2 regions of the Shewanella baltica genome follow, and region 1 is predicted to be linked to the other one. Evidence: riboswitches for the same ligand, from Rfam matches in the RefSeq annotation. Region 1 holds a riboswitch; the other holds the start of a gene.

Region 1 (9,010 bases):
CATCGAGCACTTTAAAACCGTGGGATAAAATATTTTGAGGTGGCGTCGAGGCTATTCTTACCTGAGCGGTTGCCTGATCTGTTGCGGATAAAACTGTTGCAACTAAATCACTTCTAACGTCAAGATGTCGATTGAGGTGATGACGAATAAAATTGCCATCACACAGATTTATCTTGGCATAGCGGGACAAGTTATTAGGCCAACCCTTACGGGCCAACGGCCCTGGACCTTGCCCTAAACCAATCGCCGCGCTTAAGCCTTGACTCACATAGGCTTTCGCAACCACCACCGCATCTTGCAATACAAAACCCTGCGCTAACACGGCGGCAATGGCCGATGACAAAGTACAGCCACTACCATGGTTATGACGGGTATTAACCCGCTGGCTGGCTAACCAGAAGCGCCCATTTTGATGCAGTTTAGAGCTCGCGCGCACTTGACGACAAACTAGATAATCCTCGGCAAGCTCAAGATCCCAGCCATTACTCTTGTAAGCGATATCATGAGCGTTAGTCTGAGTTTGAGCATGAGTATCAGCAAGAATGTCAGTGCAACCAAAGCTCACATCGCCACCTTTAGCGAGCACACTGCAATCAAGGCTCTGGGATAAAGCCAGTGCCGCGGCAGCGAATTGCGCTTTCGTTGAAACATCACTGTGAGTTAACCGCCCAAGTTCAAGCACATTGGGCGTGATAAGTTCGATTAAACCTTTGAAAGGCTTAAAATCTAAGGCTGATTTGGCCGCACTTTTTATATCCTGACAGTTATCGACTGCTAATGCATCGCCACAACTGGCGACCATCACAGGATCGACAATCACAGGCACAGATGGATAGTGGATTTTAAAACTCGCGATCCAATCTGCCAGCAATGCCACTTGAGTTTGATCTGCCAGTAAGCCGATTTTAATTGCTTTGGGTGGCAAGTCGGAAAGTAGAGTCGTCAGCTGAGCCATTAACATCGCCGCTGATACGGGCTCGACTAAAATGACCGCCACTGAGCTTTGCGCCGTCACTGTGGTGATCACGCTGCAACCGTGACAGCCCAAATCTTGAATTGTCGCCAAGTCCGCCTGAATACCGGCACCGCCGCCACTGTCTGAACCAGCTATGGTCCAAACAAACGCGGGACGCTCGGTATTCATGGGCGCATTATCCCCATGAATACCCAACATAATTAGGCTTCCTCAGCTTCGGCGACGAGCTTGTCTTTCACGTGATAGATCTCGGCGCCCGAAGCAGCAAATTGTGCCGATTTTAGCGCCATAGCCGCTTCCAACTCCTGCGGCGTCTTGACTGTGACTTGCATGGCTTGGTCAGCAGCTTCAACTTGATCCGCCTTCGCTTGTGCCGCCTCTAAGCCAGCGGCATAGGCGCGCACATCTTGGGTGATTTTCATCGAACAAAATTTAGGGCCGCACATAGAGCAAAAATGCGCGACTTTAGCGGATTCCTGCGGTAAAGATTCATCGTGATAAGCACGTGCGGTTTCAGGATCGAGTCCTAAGTTATATTGATCTTCCCAGCGGAATTCAAACCGCGCCTTTGCCAGCGCATTATCACGAATTTGCGCACTCGGATGACCTTTCGCCACATCGGCGGCGTGGGCGGCAATCTTATAAGCAATCAAACCTTGCTTAACATCTTGTTTATTCGGTAATCCTAAGTGTTCTTTTGGCGTGACATAACACAACATAGCGCAGCCGTACCAAGCGATCATGGCCGCGCCTATGCCGGAGGTGAAATGATCATACCCAGGTGCGATATCGGTGATTTGCGGGCCAAGCGTGTAAAACGGCGCTTCATCGCAGTGAGCTAACTGCTTGTCCATGTTCTCTTTAATGAGTTGCATCGGGATATGTCCCGGCCCTTCGATAATGGTTTGTACGTCGTATTCCCATGCGATTTTGACTAGCTCACCTAAGGTTTCAAGCTCTGCAAACTGGGCGGCATCATTGGCGTCAGCAATTGAGCCTGGACGCATACCATCACCTAAAGACAGGGATACATCGTAGGCGACGCAAAGCTCACAGATCTCACGAAAATGGCTGTAGAGGAAGTTTTCCTTATGGTGGCTCAGGCACCATTTGGCCATGATTGAACCGCCGCGGGAAACGATCCCAGTGACGCGTTTAGCCGTCATCGGCACGTAGCGAAGCAGCACACCAGCATGAATGGTAAAGTAATCAACACCTTGCTCAGCTTGTTCAATCAAGGTATCGCGGAACACTTCCCAGGTTAAATCCTCTGCCACGCCGTTCACTTTCTCCAGCGCTTGATAAATCGGCACTGTGCCAATGGGCACTGGCGAGTTACGGATGATCCACTCGCGGGTCTCGTGAATATAACGACCCGTGGATAAATCCATGACCGTATCTGCACCCCAACGGGTTGACCAGACGAGCTTTTCCACTTCTTCCTCGATGGATGACGTCACCGCAGAATTACCAATATTGGCATTCACTTTCACCAAAAAGTTACGCCCTATGATCATAGGTTCGGCTTCGGGATGGTTAATATTCAGCGGAATAATCGCGCGGCCACGGGCGACTTCAGAGCGGACAAATTCGGCGGTAATCGGCTCGCCGACTAAGGCACCAAAAGCTTCACCCTTGGCTTTACGATTAAGAATTTCATCCTGTACCTGCGCAAGTGCCATGTTCTCGCGGATCGCCACATATTCCATTTCGGGCGTGATAATCCCTTGACGGGCATAGTGTAATTGACTGACTCGTTTACCCTGCAGCGCTCTGCGTGGGCGGACAATTGCACTCGAACCTGCCTCAAAACGCAGATGGTCTAAACCGTCGTCGGCGAGTCTTTGTTGGGTAAAATCTGAGGTCGCGCAGGGTAATTGCTCTGTGTCGTTGCGGGCTAGGATCCAGTTTTGTCTTAATTTACCAAGGCCTAGACGCACATTGATATCGGCCTCAGGATCGGAATAAGGTCCAGCGCAATCATACACGCGTATTGGCGGATTTTTTTCCATGATAGGCGCATCATCTGTACCGCCGACAAGGGTGTCAGTCTGCAGGATTTGCCGCATGCCAACGCGAATATCGGCACTTGAACCTTCGAGGTAAATCTTTTGTGAATTAGGATGTTGCAGCGGCGCTAACGTATCGATAAAGGCTTGGGCCTGCGCGCGGGTTTCGCGGCGACTCGGCGCCTTAGGCACGATTGATTGACTAGACTCAGCCGATTTATTAGGCACTGTCGATTTATTAGGGATTGTCGATTCTGACGCTGTGATTTCTATCGCATTGGCAGCTACAGCTGGGTTTTGGTTTGAACTGGACATAAGCAATCTCACGTTAAAAAATGGAGTTGCTTGTCTGGAGAATTGAGTTGTTGATAGCTGGGCATGGCAATCAATTTTTGTGACCAACACTGGCTTCAAAAATTGAGTTACCCTGCTCAATAACAATTAAATCTAAACATTAAGGCTTAAAACACTGCTGAGTTAACAGGTGTTCAAGCCGTCTATTTTGGCGATTTAATATGTGTTATTACGCTTGTTTCCTTCGCAGGTTTTAACCTGATCAGGTTCAACGGATCCCGAATAAACGGTCTCAGCCAAGAGGCACTCCGACAAGATGAGTGCGCAGTATAGACAGAAGCGGCAGCAACAAACAAGGAAAAAAGTAATTAAAAGCCTTAAATACCAATCCAAAATAAAGATTCATAATTTATTGTTTTTAATTAATTAAATAAAATTAAACTAAAAAAGTTATAATTAGCATGAAAATAGATCATAAAAGAAAGTCACTATTTATGGGGTTTGAGCATCATTTTATTTAATCGAGATTGAATGGCATCATCAATAGCTTGATTGATTTTTTTGCCACTGCAGTCAAATGGGAAGCCTAAATTTTCTGCGTAAGGATTGACTTGAGTCCCCAATTGTACCACGCGATAACAAGTATCCCCTTTACGCACAATACGATTTGGATCTAAGGGTAAATCTAGACTCGTTGTGCCACCGAAATCATCGGCGTTAGGGACAAATAACACTTCCATCTCAGGGCTCATTTCACTCATATTCGATTTCCGGGTGAATTTATCGGCCTGTTCAATGACGAGATCATCGAGCGCTTGCTCGCGCTGACGTTCAAAATATTGCTGGGTGAATAAACTCATGCTTGAGCTTGTCGCTATTGTGCTCTCACCTTCTGCTGCAGGCGAACTCTGAGCGCCAAGCTGCGTCTTAATTTCTGTGGCATCAAACATATTTGTTGGCTTTTTTGCCGTCGCTTCCGCGGGCTGTACTTCACTTGGGGCACTTGATTGAGATTGGCTCGATTGAGTGATGTCAGGTTTAACCGTATCTGGCTTCACTTTTCCCTGATCTACTTTTTCAGGCACGACCTTTTCAAATATTGGCATAGGCTTAACTTGAGTTGTAGGCGTGGGAACAGTTGTAGGCGTAACAGAACTTGTCATCTCAGTCTTATCCTCGGCCTTGCTCTCTGTTTCTAGCGCAGCGCTTTCAGCCTTCTCTACCGCGGGAGCATAAATAAAATAAGCTTTGAGCGCCGTCACTTTAGGGCCCCGGCTTTCTGTTTCCGTTAATCCAAAGAGATTTAACTGTGGGCGCCACAAAATGCAGATAAGTAAGAATAAACACGAATGCACTAAGAGCACAAAAAAAAGTAGACTTAATCCTTTGAAATACGGCTGACGAGCACGTAAAACGGATCCCGCCCCCAATGCCTGAGCATAGGTTTGTAACGTACAAGACAGTTCAAATTGGGATTCTAATTTAGACTCAGATGCCAAAGCATCACCCTGATCACTGAGGTGATCATCAAATGCAATAAAAGTCTCGCATTCTGGCGATGTGACCGATGACGATGTGACCGAAATAGGCAAATCACTATCAGCATCATCTCCAATCGCTATTGCTGTAGGAGATACTGTCAATAAAGGCACGGCTTTGGGTTGACGTTGAAAAGGCAAAATCCATCCTTAGGTTTTGTGTAGTCTCAATTGATTTCGATGATGCTTAACGTGGAACAATTGCACTCAAATTCAATATCGAGTTGCTGAATATTGAAAGAGAATTATCCAATGATTGCATTTACTTGCGAGTGCTCAACGCAGATTAGAGGAGGCAAACAGGGTAAAGTTCAACGCGAATGCAACACGTTACAAGCGCAGTGCTTACGCCAATGCTTAGTAAGACACTTGTCAGTCGAGACAAATAAGGCTGGGAATTGAGATCACAATCGCGCTAAATTGATGGGAAAATGCTTGCTAACTCTTACGTCTTAAAGCGGATAACATCATCAATGCGATACGCTGACGGGAATGCAAGACGGCGTAAAAAAGATAAAAGATGAAAACAACAGTAGCCAGTCACAAATTTAAGCTTACAAGTGTACGCTTAAATATGGTGATTTATTTTCCTAACTGATAGACTCAGTCATTATCGTTTGCGAGTGTGTATCTACCATGTCGAGTCAAAGTGTTGTCGAACAACAAAACCCAGCTAACATCCCTGCTAAGTCTGGGCCGTATAGTATTAAAGAAGAAATCGCTAATAGTGTATCCCATGGCTTAGGCGTCATCGCAGGCATAGCGGCATTGGTACTGATGTTACTCAAAGGGCAAGATCATCTAACGCCAATTCAACTAACAGGCGTTGCCATTTATGGTGCGAGCATCATTGTGCTTTTTCTATGCTCGACCTTATACCACAGCGTTAGCCATTCAGGCTGGAAACATAAACTTAAGATCGCCGATCACTGCGCAATTTACTGCTTGATTGCAGGAACTTACACACCTTTGATGCTGATAAGCCTACAGGGGACGCAATCGATAGTGATTTTAACAGCGATTTGGTCGCTTGCGATTGGTGGGATCCTATTTAAGACGCTATTTATTCACAAATTCAAAAAGTTAAGCTTAGTCTTGTATCTCGCCATGGGTTGGCTATGTGTCACTGTGATGGGCGATTTAACGGCGGCCATGTCGGAGTTGGGTTTCAATCTATTGATCTTAGGCGGGTTATTTTACACTTTAGGGGTGGTGTTCTACGTCGGGAAACGCATTCCATTTAACCATGCCATTTGGCATTTGTTCGTGCTTGGCGGTGCCATGAGTCACTTTCTGTGTATTTATCTGACTGTTATTTAAATGAATATGATTTACCTGATGGTGATTTAACTGGCTCTTATTTAACTGACGGTGATTTATCTGTGGGTCAAAGCTGAAAGTCGTTAATTATCTATTCAAGCACTTCCTCAAACGTTCTCTCGAACATCGCAATCAAGTACGGCTATTCAATTCAGTAAATAGCGACGCTAATAGCGTCGCTTGTTCTGCTCTGCCACACTGGCGCCAAAGCGCAATAATGCATTCTGCGGTGCACAAGCCCCCTTCTTGCTGATTACGCCGCAATATAAAGGCGGATTCAGGCATAAGTGGCGGCAAACTGACTCGTGCAGCCGTTTTCAGATAGGGGCTCTGGCGCAGCATCTTACGTGCCTCCTGCCAGGTCGCATCTAAAATCACCACTTGGCTCGGCATTAGTTCTGCTATCACTGTAGATTGCGCTGGTGCTAAAAAGGCTTGTGCGTTCGAGAGCGCCGGCTCAGCTAAAACCGTATCTAAGGCATTATGATAAATGGGCACAGCGGGCTCAGTATCGCTTGCTGGAAACAACAGTTTGGCCTGCTGGGATGCCAACATAGCCACTAAATCGTTATCAGGTGCCGTTCTCGACCAGACGATGCTTTTCACCTCTTCAGGGAATGCGGCTAACGCAAGTTGGCCAGTATTCGTTTTGCGGCTTAACTCGCGTTCGTGGGTCAATAAAATAATCTGCATTACCTTCCTTGCTGCGGCAAAAGAATGAGAAATAGCATTAAAAATCTACTGATGTCAGCCACAGGCTCGAAGCAATATCAGCTTAAAAGAGCACGTTGAAATAACGACGTTTAATCGCTAACCAAGCCCTGCTCACTCAGTTATGTGTGAAATAAAATCATATATTAAGATAATGATTTAAAAGTGATAAAACTTACAAGCATTCCAACACTATCTGTTTTAGCAGAAAAGTTTCACGCTCTATTGATTGGCCTTTATGGGGGTGATTACGCTGAATATCTTCGTTATGGGCGATAGCTTGATGAATATTAAGCCATTCAGGCCGCATGCCATTTTTTATCTCATGGGCTTCTAATCGAGTCTCACCTAAACCACGCTCGCCCAGTGCGGTGTCGATACGGCACACGTAACAGAATGACTCCATGTGCACTACGTTCGCCCCTTCACGGTACCAAGGCCGAAACTCTTCGTAACGGCCAAAGGGCGCTAACACTTGAATGTCTAGGGCGCCGGTTTCTTCCTGTAGCTCGCGGATCAGTCCATCTTCGAGGCTCTCGCCATCGTCAATTCCGCCGCCGGGTAAGCTGTAGTCGCGGTATTTTTGAGTATACAGCAGCAAAATGTCTTCACCCGATAACACAATCGCGCGGGCAGCTCTGCGATAAAAAACGCGTGCCGTCTGTAGGTTAACCGCTGGATCTTGGGTGGTTCTCAATAAACGCATAGTCGTAGCCATTTGCCGAAAAGGAGTCGCAGCATAAACGAAAATGTGCCAAATGCAGATCAAAAACTGTAGCAGAGGCAATAATCACACTCAGTCCCGTCCGAGTGATTAATAGGTTTTAGCGATTAGACTCTTGATTATTAACGGCTTAGGCTAAAATCGATTTGCCCATGATATTAACGTTATCTCTTTCGCCGATTCTCATCGTCGTTGCTCATCTTTGGTGCCCATCGTAATGTCCAAGCGGAAAAATGCTCAAGAGCATTCAAACTAACTATGCTCACTTAAGAGCTGGGCCAATTGCTGCTGATAGGCATCAATAATCTCTGGTGTTTGCTTATGCGTGGGCATGCGTAGGTAATGACCAATCACCTGCGACAGATAACGCTTCGCTCGCGGCAAACTTGTTTCATCTAGCGTCTGCCACATTAACGAACCCGTAGCACTGATAGGCAGACCATTTGGAGCCGCGATTGTACTGACATGGAGGATTTCGTAGAAACGTTGATTCTCTTCCAATAAATGTTCCGACTTAAGCCCTAGCCCTAAGGCAGTGAGTGATTGCCTGACATAGTAATTATGATGCACGGGACACAAAATAAATTCGAGGTGCCGCTGTGGGTGCTGGGCTAGAATTGCCTTCACTAAGTCCACCAGCAGTTCACCGCCCACACCAGCGATGATGATCAACTGTTTATCCTTGTCACTGGTTTGCGCGAGCGGTAAAGCCACAACATCAAGGCAATGCACTTGCCACTGAGTATGACGACTTAAATTTGGGTCTATGTCTAGGTTTAAGTGTGGGTCTATTTCTGGGTTTAAGTCTGGATCTAAGTTTGGATTAAGGCCTGATATGTCAGCGGGGAAGAAACGCTGCAAACGCAGTTCAAGCGCCTGCATCAGCGAAGGGACACAATCGACAAAGTGTACATGGCGGGCAGCGCTCCTTTCTAGCAACAGCATACCGAGTAAACCATGATCGCAGCAGCAATCCCAAATATGATCGTAATGACCACTGATCATGCTGTTTATCTGTTGTAAACGTTGGCTAATTTTCACGGTTTGACCTTACTGCTGCGGCTCCAAATACTATAAATCCCACTGTAAATCCCACGCTAAATTGCATTTTTAAGCAAAAAGAAAGCGCGCATATTACCCGAGTCAAAAGCAAACCACATCTTTTGTTCGTGCCCTCGCAATACTTCTCGTCACTTCTGTTACGTCACGCCTTAATGTGGTGAATACGTATGCAGGCCGTTGCGGTTAAAAAGCCATCGCCACTAGTATGCTGTGAGTCACATTCATTATAAAAACAAGGATCAAGGAATGTTCATCAAGACCAACCCTATTCAGTTTACTGGCCGTCACTTAACAAAGAGTCACGCTCGCCAGAGCTCAGCGCGCCAAAAGCGATCGCAAGCGCTATTGTGCCCTACACTTATCGCTCTTGCGGTTA
Region 2 (9,010 bases), 700 kb from region 1:
AAAACCTGAGTGTTTTAATGGTGGCCATGCTGCCAAAAATGCCTGCAACTGGCAAATGAAAAGCAAAATATCTACAGACACAAAGTATTGAATTACTAGTATACTATGCCAACTAACCCAAGGAGGACGCCCCATGGCCGAAGAAACGATTTTCAGCAAAATTATTCGTCGCGAAATTCCCGCGGATATTCTGTATCAAGATGAACTTGTGACTGCCTTTAGAGACATTTCCCCTAAGGCGCCAACGCATATTTTGATTGTGCCGAATCACTTGATCCCAACGGCGAACGACATGAAAGCCTCTGATGAGCCGGTACTTGGCCGTATGATGACGGTTGCGGCTAAATTGGCGGCGGAAGCGGGTATCGCTAAAGATGGCTACCGACTGATCATGAACTGCAATCAACACGGTGGACAAGAAGTCTATCACATTCATTTCCACCTTGTGGGCGGGGAGCCTCTGGGGCCCATGTTGAGCCAAGGAAAATGAAGGTCAATTCGGATTTTTTCCCGTTGACCCAAATGGCTCAGCGGTTTGTGGATCAATTAGCTCAGTGTCGTCGCCTCGGTTTAACGGTACTGGAGGCGAGTGAGCATCATGTGTTGATTGAGTTACCCTACAGCACTGAATTAATTGGGTATCCCGATACCGGTGTTATCCATGGTGGGGTGATCACTACTTTAATGGATACCGCGTGTGGTAGTGCAGTCGTGAGCGCAATTTTCCATAAATTCAAACTATTAGAAATATCACCTACGCTCGATTTGCGGGTGGACTACATGAAGCCGGCTCAGCCCCATAAGCCTGTATTTGGTTTTGCAGAATGCTATAAGTTGTCTTCTAATATTGCTTTTACCCGTGCAATTGCTTACCAAGACAGTATTGACGATCCCATCGCCCATGCCGTCGGCTCTTTTATGCGGATAAGCCCTGAAATGGTCGGTGATGCCTTTAGGCAAGCGTTAATGGGTGACGCCGTGCCTGCGATAGGAGAGTGTGATGAGCGCAAATAATTCGATACTAGATGCCGCCAGTAAAACTCAAAACGCACAGGTTAAAGCGCCTATTGATGTGCAAGGCATAGTTAAACGCGCCACTGAACTTAATGATTTTGGCCATTTACTTGAGCACGTTCCCTATGCCAAATTTATTGGCATGAAGGTGGAGCGTTTTGGTGATGAACTGATTTTTAAATTGCCCGCTAAAGACGACAATATCGGTAATCCTGTGTTGCCAGCGATTCATGGCGGCGTCATTGCAGGTTTTATGGAGATGTCGGCGATAGTGCAGTTAATGGTCTTTATGCAAACAGCCAAAGTACCTAAAGTGGTTGATTTTTCAATCGACTATTTACGTGCAGGACTGCATAAAGATAGCTTTGCTGAATGTCGTATTACCCGTCAGGGGCGACGAGTGGCCAACGTGAATATCGATTGTTGGCAAACCAATCGTAAGCAGCTCATCGCTACGGCACGGGCGCACTTTCTGATTGATTAACTCGTTTTATTGAGATGTTCGAGTGATGATTAAGTCTGTCTTGTTAAGCATAAGTTCAGCACAGTTCGATTAGCTTGTCGTTTAATGGGAAATGGTGCGCGCTGGCCGCGCATTTTGTCGCGTGACTGGGAGAAAGAGATGAAACAAATTTATACAGGACTATTATTGGCCGCGGTGCTGACCTTAGGCGCTTGTGCCTCACATACCGCAGGTATTTCAGTGAGTTCGCTTGGTGAAACCCGTGTCGATAATACCAGTTTTGCCCGAGATATTGGAGTTGAAAGTGTGGATGCACGCCGAGTTGGCGATTTAGTGCAGGGCTCAGCGCTGATTGTTAGCAAATCATCAACTGACATGCGTGTGCAGTATAAATTCACTTGGTACGATGCCAGCGGCTACACCATAGAAGATGAAGCGACGAGCTGGAAATCGGTCAAGCTGCATGGCAAGCAACAATTGCAAGTCGCCGCCGTGGCGCCCAATGCCCAAGCGGTTAAATTTGATGTGTACGTGCGCGAAACCTTTTCGAATTAAGCGGTGAGCTCGCCCAGAGAATGCCAGCTATGCTGGCATTTTTCATTTTATGAGGTAAATGTGTCATCCCATCCTATTACTCATGTATACTAGGCGTCGCCAAGGGGTGTTTGCAGCGAATGAATTTACGTTAATTACTGCAAACTGAGATGTCAGTTGACGAACCCTTAGAACCTGATCCGGCTAATACCGGCGTAGGAATGGGCCAATCAACAGCACACTTCTGAATCGCTTATTCGTTGCCGGATCTCAAACTATGTATTTGAGGTCCTATGTTAAACAGTAAAACGCTAAACAGTAACACGTCAAAACGCCATTCCCCGTTTTCAACCATCACACCCAGCTTGTTTTTAACCCGAGCGCCGCTGGCGTTAGCCATTGCTACCGCGCTGAGCACTTCTGCATTTGCACAAACCGACGCTATCGATAAACCCGATCCCAGCACTGAGATGGAAGTCATGGTAGTGACGGCGGATTTTCGCAGTTCAAGCTTAGAAAAAATGCCCTCCAGCATTACCGTTATCGACAGTCAAAAAATTCAAGATGAAAGCGCGCAGCACTTTGAAGATCTGCTTAATTCTATTGCCAATTTTAACTGGTCGGGTGGAAGTTCGCGGCCGAAATATTTTCAAATTCGCGGCGTAGGTGAGCAAGAGCAATACCAAGGCGCGCCTAATTCTTCTGTGGGTTACATCATAGATGATATCGATTTATCCGGTATTGGCATGGTGTCGAGCATGTACGATCTACAACAGGTCGAAGTGTTACGCGGACCACAGGGCACACGTTATGGCGCGAATGCTTTAGCGGGACTGATTTATCTGAAAAGTAACGACCCCACCGATGTGTTTGAACATGGCGCAGAAGTCTCGTTAGGTGATGATGATTTACGTACGTTTAGCGGTTTCAGTTCTGGCCCATTAACGGATTCTGGCAAGCTGCTTTATCGCGTGTCACTGCAGCAACATCAACAGAATGGTTACCACGACAACCTCTATTTAGGTCGTGACGATACCAATGGCCGCGATGAGTTCAGCGGCCGCGCTAAGCTGCGCTGGTATGCGACTGACGATTTGCAGTTTGATTTAACTGTGCTGCACGCCGATTTTGATAATGGCTACGATGTGTGGAGTTTAACCAATTCTCCGACCCAGACGACATCGGATCAACCGGGTGTCGATAGCCAGCGCACCACAGGCGCAGGCTTTAAAGCGACCTATTCTGGCGCCGAAACCTTTGAGCTAACCTCGTTAACGTCCTTTGCTAATACCGATCACCATTACAGTTACGATGGCGATTGGTCGAACCCAGAGTATTGGGCTTCTAAGCAATGCAGTGATGACGATGGCAATCTGGCACCGTGCCAATATGATTATTTTTGGGATAAAACGGGCCAACGTAAAACCGTGTCGCAAGAGTTTCGCTTAAGTTCTACCGAGCAGGGCCGAATCTTTGCGGATAGCACAGATTGGTTGCTTGGTGTGTACGGCATGAATCTGAAAGAAGATAACCAATTGTATTCTGAGTACAATACTTTGCCGGATGAAGTCTTAGACTCTGAGTATGAAGCGACGAACTATGCCTTTTTTGGTCAGCTCGATACGGATCTGGGCTCAGATTATGCCTTATCTGTGGGCCTACGTTTAGAGCGCCGTAACAGCCATTACTCAGATACGAATAACGATAATTTCGACCCGAGTGAAACCATGTGGGGCGGTCATATTGCAGTGAGTAAAGTGCTGAATGACTCGCACAACGCTTATGTTCGTGTTGCACGCGGTTACAAGGCTGGCGGTTTCAACATGACTTTACCTGTCGAATTGAACGATAAAAAAGAGTTTAGTACTGAGACGCTTTATAACTATGAAATCGGCCTTAAATCCCATTGGTTAGCGGGGCTTATCGATACTAATTTGGCGCTGTTCTATATGGACAGGCAAGATCAACAGGTGGCGGCATCCCAGCAAGACCCTGATAAACCGCAGCGTTTTATCTTGTTCACCGAAAACGCTGGTAGTTCTAATAACTATGGTGCTGAGTTAGATGCGACCTGGTATGCCACGGATAATCTACAAATTTACTCAAGCTTAGGTTGGTTAGAAACAGCCTACGGTGATTACCAGTATCAGGATAAATACGGCACTGAGGTCGATTTAACTGGCCGCGATCTGGCTCATTCACCACACTTAACCTACAGCCTTGGCGGGACTTATCGTACCAATTCGGGCTGGTTTATTAACCTAAACCTGAGCGGTAAGAGTGAGTTTTACTACTCCGACAGCAATGAATCCCGCTCTGAGCCTTACACTATCGTCAATGCCCGTGTGGGTTATGAGGCGAGTGCATGGTCAGCCTATTTATGGGGCCGTAATTTGTTCAATGAAGAATACGGTGTGCGCGGCTTCTACTTCGGTAACGAGCCTGATAATGGCTGGGCTGAAAAGCAATATATTCGTTACGGCGATCCGCGTCAGATTGGCGTAACCTTTAACGTTAAGTTTATGTAAAAGCTGATGTAATGGCACATATCACTATGAGCCTATTGGGTTAACTCATGACTAAGCTGCAGTCCAGTGTAAGGGCTACAGCTTCTCTCAAATTTAAGGAATTAAAATGAAACTGACCGCAGAAATTAGCATGTATCCCTTCAATGAGAACTACCTCGATCCGATTAAGTGGTTCATTGGCCGGGTGGATAGCTATCCTCATATCGAGCGCGTGACCAATGCGATGGCAACACAAGTGTGCGGCGATTATTTAGATGTGATGACTATGCTGGCGACCGAGATGCAAGCCGCCCATGAGAAGTGGGGCAAGGCAGTATTTGTGTGTAAGTTTATCGGTGGTGAGCTTAATTTAGCCCACAGCGAATAACGCTTTACCGTCACATACGCGATAAATAGGCAGTGAGAACAACACAATGACAGATTTATGGTTAACCTTGGTCGAGAGTATGAATGCGGCCTTTGGTGAAGTCCATGTGATGACCGCATGGGAAGCCTTGGCGGTACTGCTAGCCATGGCATATCTACTGCTGGCGATGAAGGCGAGCGTCTGGTGCTGGGCGGCGGCCTTTGCCAGTACCGCCATTTACACTGTGTTGTTTTGGAAGGTGTCGTTACTGATGGAGTCAGTGCTGAATATCTATTATATGGTGATGGCGCTCTATGGATATTGGCTCTGGACCCAAGGCGGAGATAAACATCAAGGGGTAAAAGTGACCACTTGGCCGTTGAAAACCCACTTGAAACTGATCGCGGTGACGGGCGTTATTTCGCTATTAGTCGGTCACGGCATGGCAACGTATACCCAAGCCGCGTTCCCGTATTTAGATGCGGCCACGACCTGTTTTGCTGTGATGACGACCTATTTAGTGGCTAAGAAAGTACTTGAGAATTGGCTCTACTGGGTCGTCATCGACATAGTGTCTATATACCTCTATCTCAGCAAAGGCTTGATGCTGACCTCGTTATTATTCGTACTCTATGTGGGGCTTGCTGTAGTAGGGTATTTCCTGTGGCGCACTGCATTAGCCGACGCCCGTGAGGCCAATGCGTTGAAGTTACTCAGTTAATGCCCGATGTAATCGCAGCCATGCAATACACAGCAGGCGAATCATTCAACGCACTCTTGCCCATACTCAAACGAGCTGGGCTGGAGCAAGTGTTAAGTATTTGCGAGCTTTCGGGCGGCTTGAGTAATCATAATTATAAGATCACTACGCCCACAGGTCGTTATGTGCTGCGGGTCAATGCCGATGCGGCGGACAGTTTTTGCACCCGCCAGCAGGAGCGTTTTTACTGGCAACAACTCGCCCAAGCTAAACTTGCCCCAGCACTGCTGTGGGTGAGTGAAGATGAGCGCTACTACCTCAGTGATTTTATTGAGAGTGACCTTATTGAGAGTTATTTTATCGAGAGTGACCTTATCGAAAGTGCTGTAGCGAGCGTTGCAGAGTGTGCGGCAATTGAACACAATGTGATTGATAGCGAACGCTTTCAACGTAAACGCTTTATCCATTGGTCTGCCTTAGAGCGCCAAACCAGTGCCGCTGATTTTATGCTGGCGCAAGTGTCTTTGGGCATTTTACATCACGGCGATTCACAACAAGCTTATTTAAATCCTGAACCGCCAATAGAGCAAGATAAGCATCCCAACTCAGCTGCGCATTTACTGCTTGAATTATTGCTACAATTGCGGGAACTGCCCACAGGTTCTTATGCCATTAGTGTCACAGAGCAATGGCAGGAATATCACCAGCAGATGCTTGCCTATCAGGCATCTCTTGCGCTCACGCACGATTGGAGTGAGCGAGTGGCTAAGCTGCTTGGTATTCAAATCGACATCAAACATTGGTGTAATGACTTAGCGGCTTGTTTAATTAAACCGCAGTTTTGCCATCGCGATCTTAATCCCCACAATCTTTTACTCAAAAACAACCGTTTGTATTGTATCGATTTTGAGTATGCAACAGCGTCGCATCCCCTGTGTGAGTTAGCCGTAGTGTTAGCGACCCATGCGTTAACGCCAATCCAGCAAAACGAGTTAGTGACACAGTATCTGAGTCAACATCCCTATGTCACGGCCCACGCCGTAGCGGCCGTGCCTGCCGCCATTGACATGTACTGGGTATTTGCTTGCTACTGGGCATTATTGATGGCAGCGCAAACGGAGGCCAGTCGTAGCGCCGACTATCTCGCATGGTTTGATTGTTTTTGGCCGCTCATCACCCAAGAATCATAGCGATTAGCTGCACGATTGGCGATTTAAAGCAGGCAAAGTATTAACATATTAAAAACCTTTATTAGACAAACTTGTTTGATATAAGAGGCAACTTTATATAGGCTCAAGCGTCATATTAGCAACAGTTCTAGGATGGATGATTCAGAATGAAAAAAGGCGTGATGCTACTTGTGTGTCTCTTAGGCTTAAGCGCCTGTTCCACTAAATTCAGTTACCATTTTCTCGATTGGGCTATCGGTTGGGAGCAAGAGGACTACGTTACCTTAGATAAACCACAGCAAAAGGCATTTGACGCCCTCATTGAAAAATTTGTCCTGTGGCATCAATCTAAAGAATTGTCCCACTATGTGGTGCAATTAACCGAAGTCGAAAGCCTCATCAAAACCAATACCTTAACACCAGTATTATGGGCCGAGCATGTGGAGATTGCTAAGCGGCATTGGTTTCGTTTGTTTGAGTTTGCCTTGCCAGAATTACTGCCCATCATCATGTCCTTGTCAGATGAACAGGTGAAGCAAATCCTCGCCAAATTACGGCAAGATGAGCAGGAGCTCGTCAAAGAGTTTGCCGGCAAAACTCCAACGCAGTTACAAAAAGAGGCCGACGAAAACCTTCAAGAGCAATTTGATGACTGGCTTGGCAGTGTGAGTGCAGAACAAAAAGTGCTTATTCATCAGTATAATCAACAGCGTTTATCCACCTTAGATATGTGGCTCGAATACCGCCACGAATGGTTACGTCAGTTTGAAGTTGCTCTTGGGCAGCGGGCAGATAAAGCGCTATTAACCGAGCGTTTGACCCTGTTGATGACGCAGCCCGATGAGCTTAAGTCTGAGCAACATAAAGTGTTTTTGCGTAAAAATACTGAGGCATTTGGGACCTTACTGCTGGCGATGAACACGAGTTTGTCGGAGAAGCAGTCGAAACATTTTTATAAAAAGTTGGGTGGACTCATTCAAGATCTCACCGAGCTTAATCAAGAAGCCATTGAAAAAGAGGCGAGTACAAAAAAAGCCTAGGCCATGAAAGATTTATTGGCTTGCTAGGGTCTATTCCTGCAAGCCAATAAATTAGTCAAAGAGAGACACTATGCCACTTGCATCCCTTTACCAAAAATTGCTCAATATGAGTCGCTATTTCGATGGCGTAGCGCCATTAGCCCTCAGGATTTACCTTGCGCCCGTGTTGATGCAAGCGGGTTATAACAAGCTCGCCCACTTTGACGATACGGTTGCTTGGTTTGCCAATCCCGATTGGGGTTTAGGCCTGCCAATGCCGGCGGTAATGGCAGGATTGGCGGCGGGAACCGAGTTCTTTGGCGCTATCTTATTAATGCTTGGGCTTGCGACGCGGCTGATATCTATCCCTTTGATGGTCACTATGTTGGTCGCCGCATTTACAGTGCATTGGCCAAATGGCTGGTTAGCGATTGCCGATGGCAGTTCTTGGCTTGCCAACGACAGAGTGCTTGAGGCTGGGGATAAACTGGCGAAAGCCAAAGAAATATTGCAGGAGCACGGTAATTACGACTGGCTGACCAGCTCAGGTAACTTAGCTGTGCTTAATAATGGGATAGAGTTTGCGGCAACTTATTTCATTATGTTGTTGGCACTCTTTACCTTAGGCGGCGGTCGTTACACTAGCCTAGATTATTTTATCGCTAAGCGCTGCGGGGTTAAGTAAGCCTTTTATAAAGTACCCTCGATTTTCAAGAGCAATCAAAGCGTTAAATCCCACCCATGCGGTGGGATTTTTTTATGCCTCTTTGCCTGCAATTTGCTATGCTTGAACGCAATTTATATCGAACTAGGATAAGAACTTGGACGCTATTGAACTTTTGCTCACCCGTCAATCGACCCCGCGATTAATCGCTCCCGCTCCCGATGCGAGTCAATTAAAAATCATCTTAGATGCCGCCATTCGTGTGCCAGATCATGGTGCCTTAGCCCCATGGGAATTTATTATTGCCACTGACCAAGGGTTAAACACCTTAGCCGATATCTTTGTTGAGGCGGCTAAAGCGAGTGGCGCCGATGAGGATTTCGTTAATAAAGCTAAGGGCATGCCAATGCGTGCGCCTATGGTGATTACCGTGGTGGCGAAAACGCAGCAACATCCTAAAGTACCAGTACTTGAACAACTAATTGCAGCGGGCTGCGCAACGATGGCGATGCAACAGGCTGCTTTTGCCTTAGGTATAGGTGCTGTATGGCGAACGGGTGATTTTGCTTTCGA

The links. Region 1 has a riboswitch for thiamine pyrophosphate ahead of thiC (phosphomethylpyrimidine synthase ThiC). Riboswitches for the same ligand answer to the same signal wherever they lie in the genome.
Region 2: it holds a riboswitch for thiamine pyrophosphate, as region 1 does, so the genes downstream of both, DYH48_RS11765 (TonB-dependent receptor) here and thiC (phosphomethylpyrimidine synthase ThiC) in region 1, are expected to answer to the same signal.

Annotation. Positions count from the first base shown of each region.
Region 1 is NZ_UGYM01000002.1:1,907,539-1,916,548, reverse strand. Features, by position in the region: gene DYH48_RS08625 (bifunctional hydroxymethylpyrimidine kinase/phosphomethylpyrimidine kinase) at 1-1,174, opposite strand, end outside; gene thiC (phosphomethylpyrimidine synthase ThiC) at 1,177-3,300, opposite strand; TPP riboswitch at 3,502-3,600, opposite strand; gene DYH48_RS08615 (hypothetical protein) at 3,768-4,958, opposite strand; gene trhA (PAQR family membrane homeostasis protein TrhA) at 5,454-6,137, shown strand; gene DYH48_RS08605 (tRNA-uridine aminocarboxypropyltransferase) at 6,270-6,830, opposite strand; gene DYH48_RS08600 (NUDIX hydrolase) at 7,024-7,554, opposite strand; gene DYH48_RS08595 (tRNA (adenine(22)-N(1))-methyltransferase) at 7,825-8,613, opposite strand; gene DYH48_RS08590 (glycoside hydrolase family 97 protein) at 8,881-9,010, shown strand, end outside.
Region 2 is NZ_UGYM01000002.1:2,611,580-2,620,589, reverse strand. Features, by position in the region: gene hinT (purine nucleoside phosphoramidase) at 134-490, shown strand; gene DYH48_RS11780 (PaaI family thioesterase) at 487-1,014, shown strand; gene DYH48_RS11775 (PaaI family thioesterase) at 1,001-1,498, shown strand; gene DYH48_RS11770 (YcfL family putative periplasmic lipoprotein) at 1,637-2,032, shown strand; TPP riboswitch at 2,125-2,250, shown strand; gene DYH48_RS11765 (TonB-dependent receptor) at 2,305-4,539, shown strand; gene DYH48_RS11760 (hypothetical protein) at 4,646-4,906, shown strand; gene pnuC (nicotinamide riboside transporter PnuC) at 4,953-5,606, shown strand; gene DYH48_RS11750 (phosphotransferase) at 5,606-6,775, shown strand; gene DYH48_RS11745 (DUF6279 family lipoprotein) at 6,922-7,794, shown strand; gene DYH48_RS11740 (HvfX family Cu-binding RiPP maturation protein) at 7,865-8,458, shown strand; gene DYH48_RS11735 (NAD(P)H nitroreductase) at 8,595-9,010, shown strand, end outside.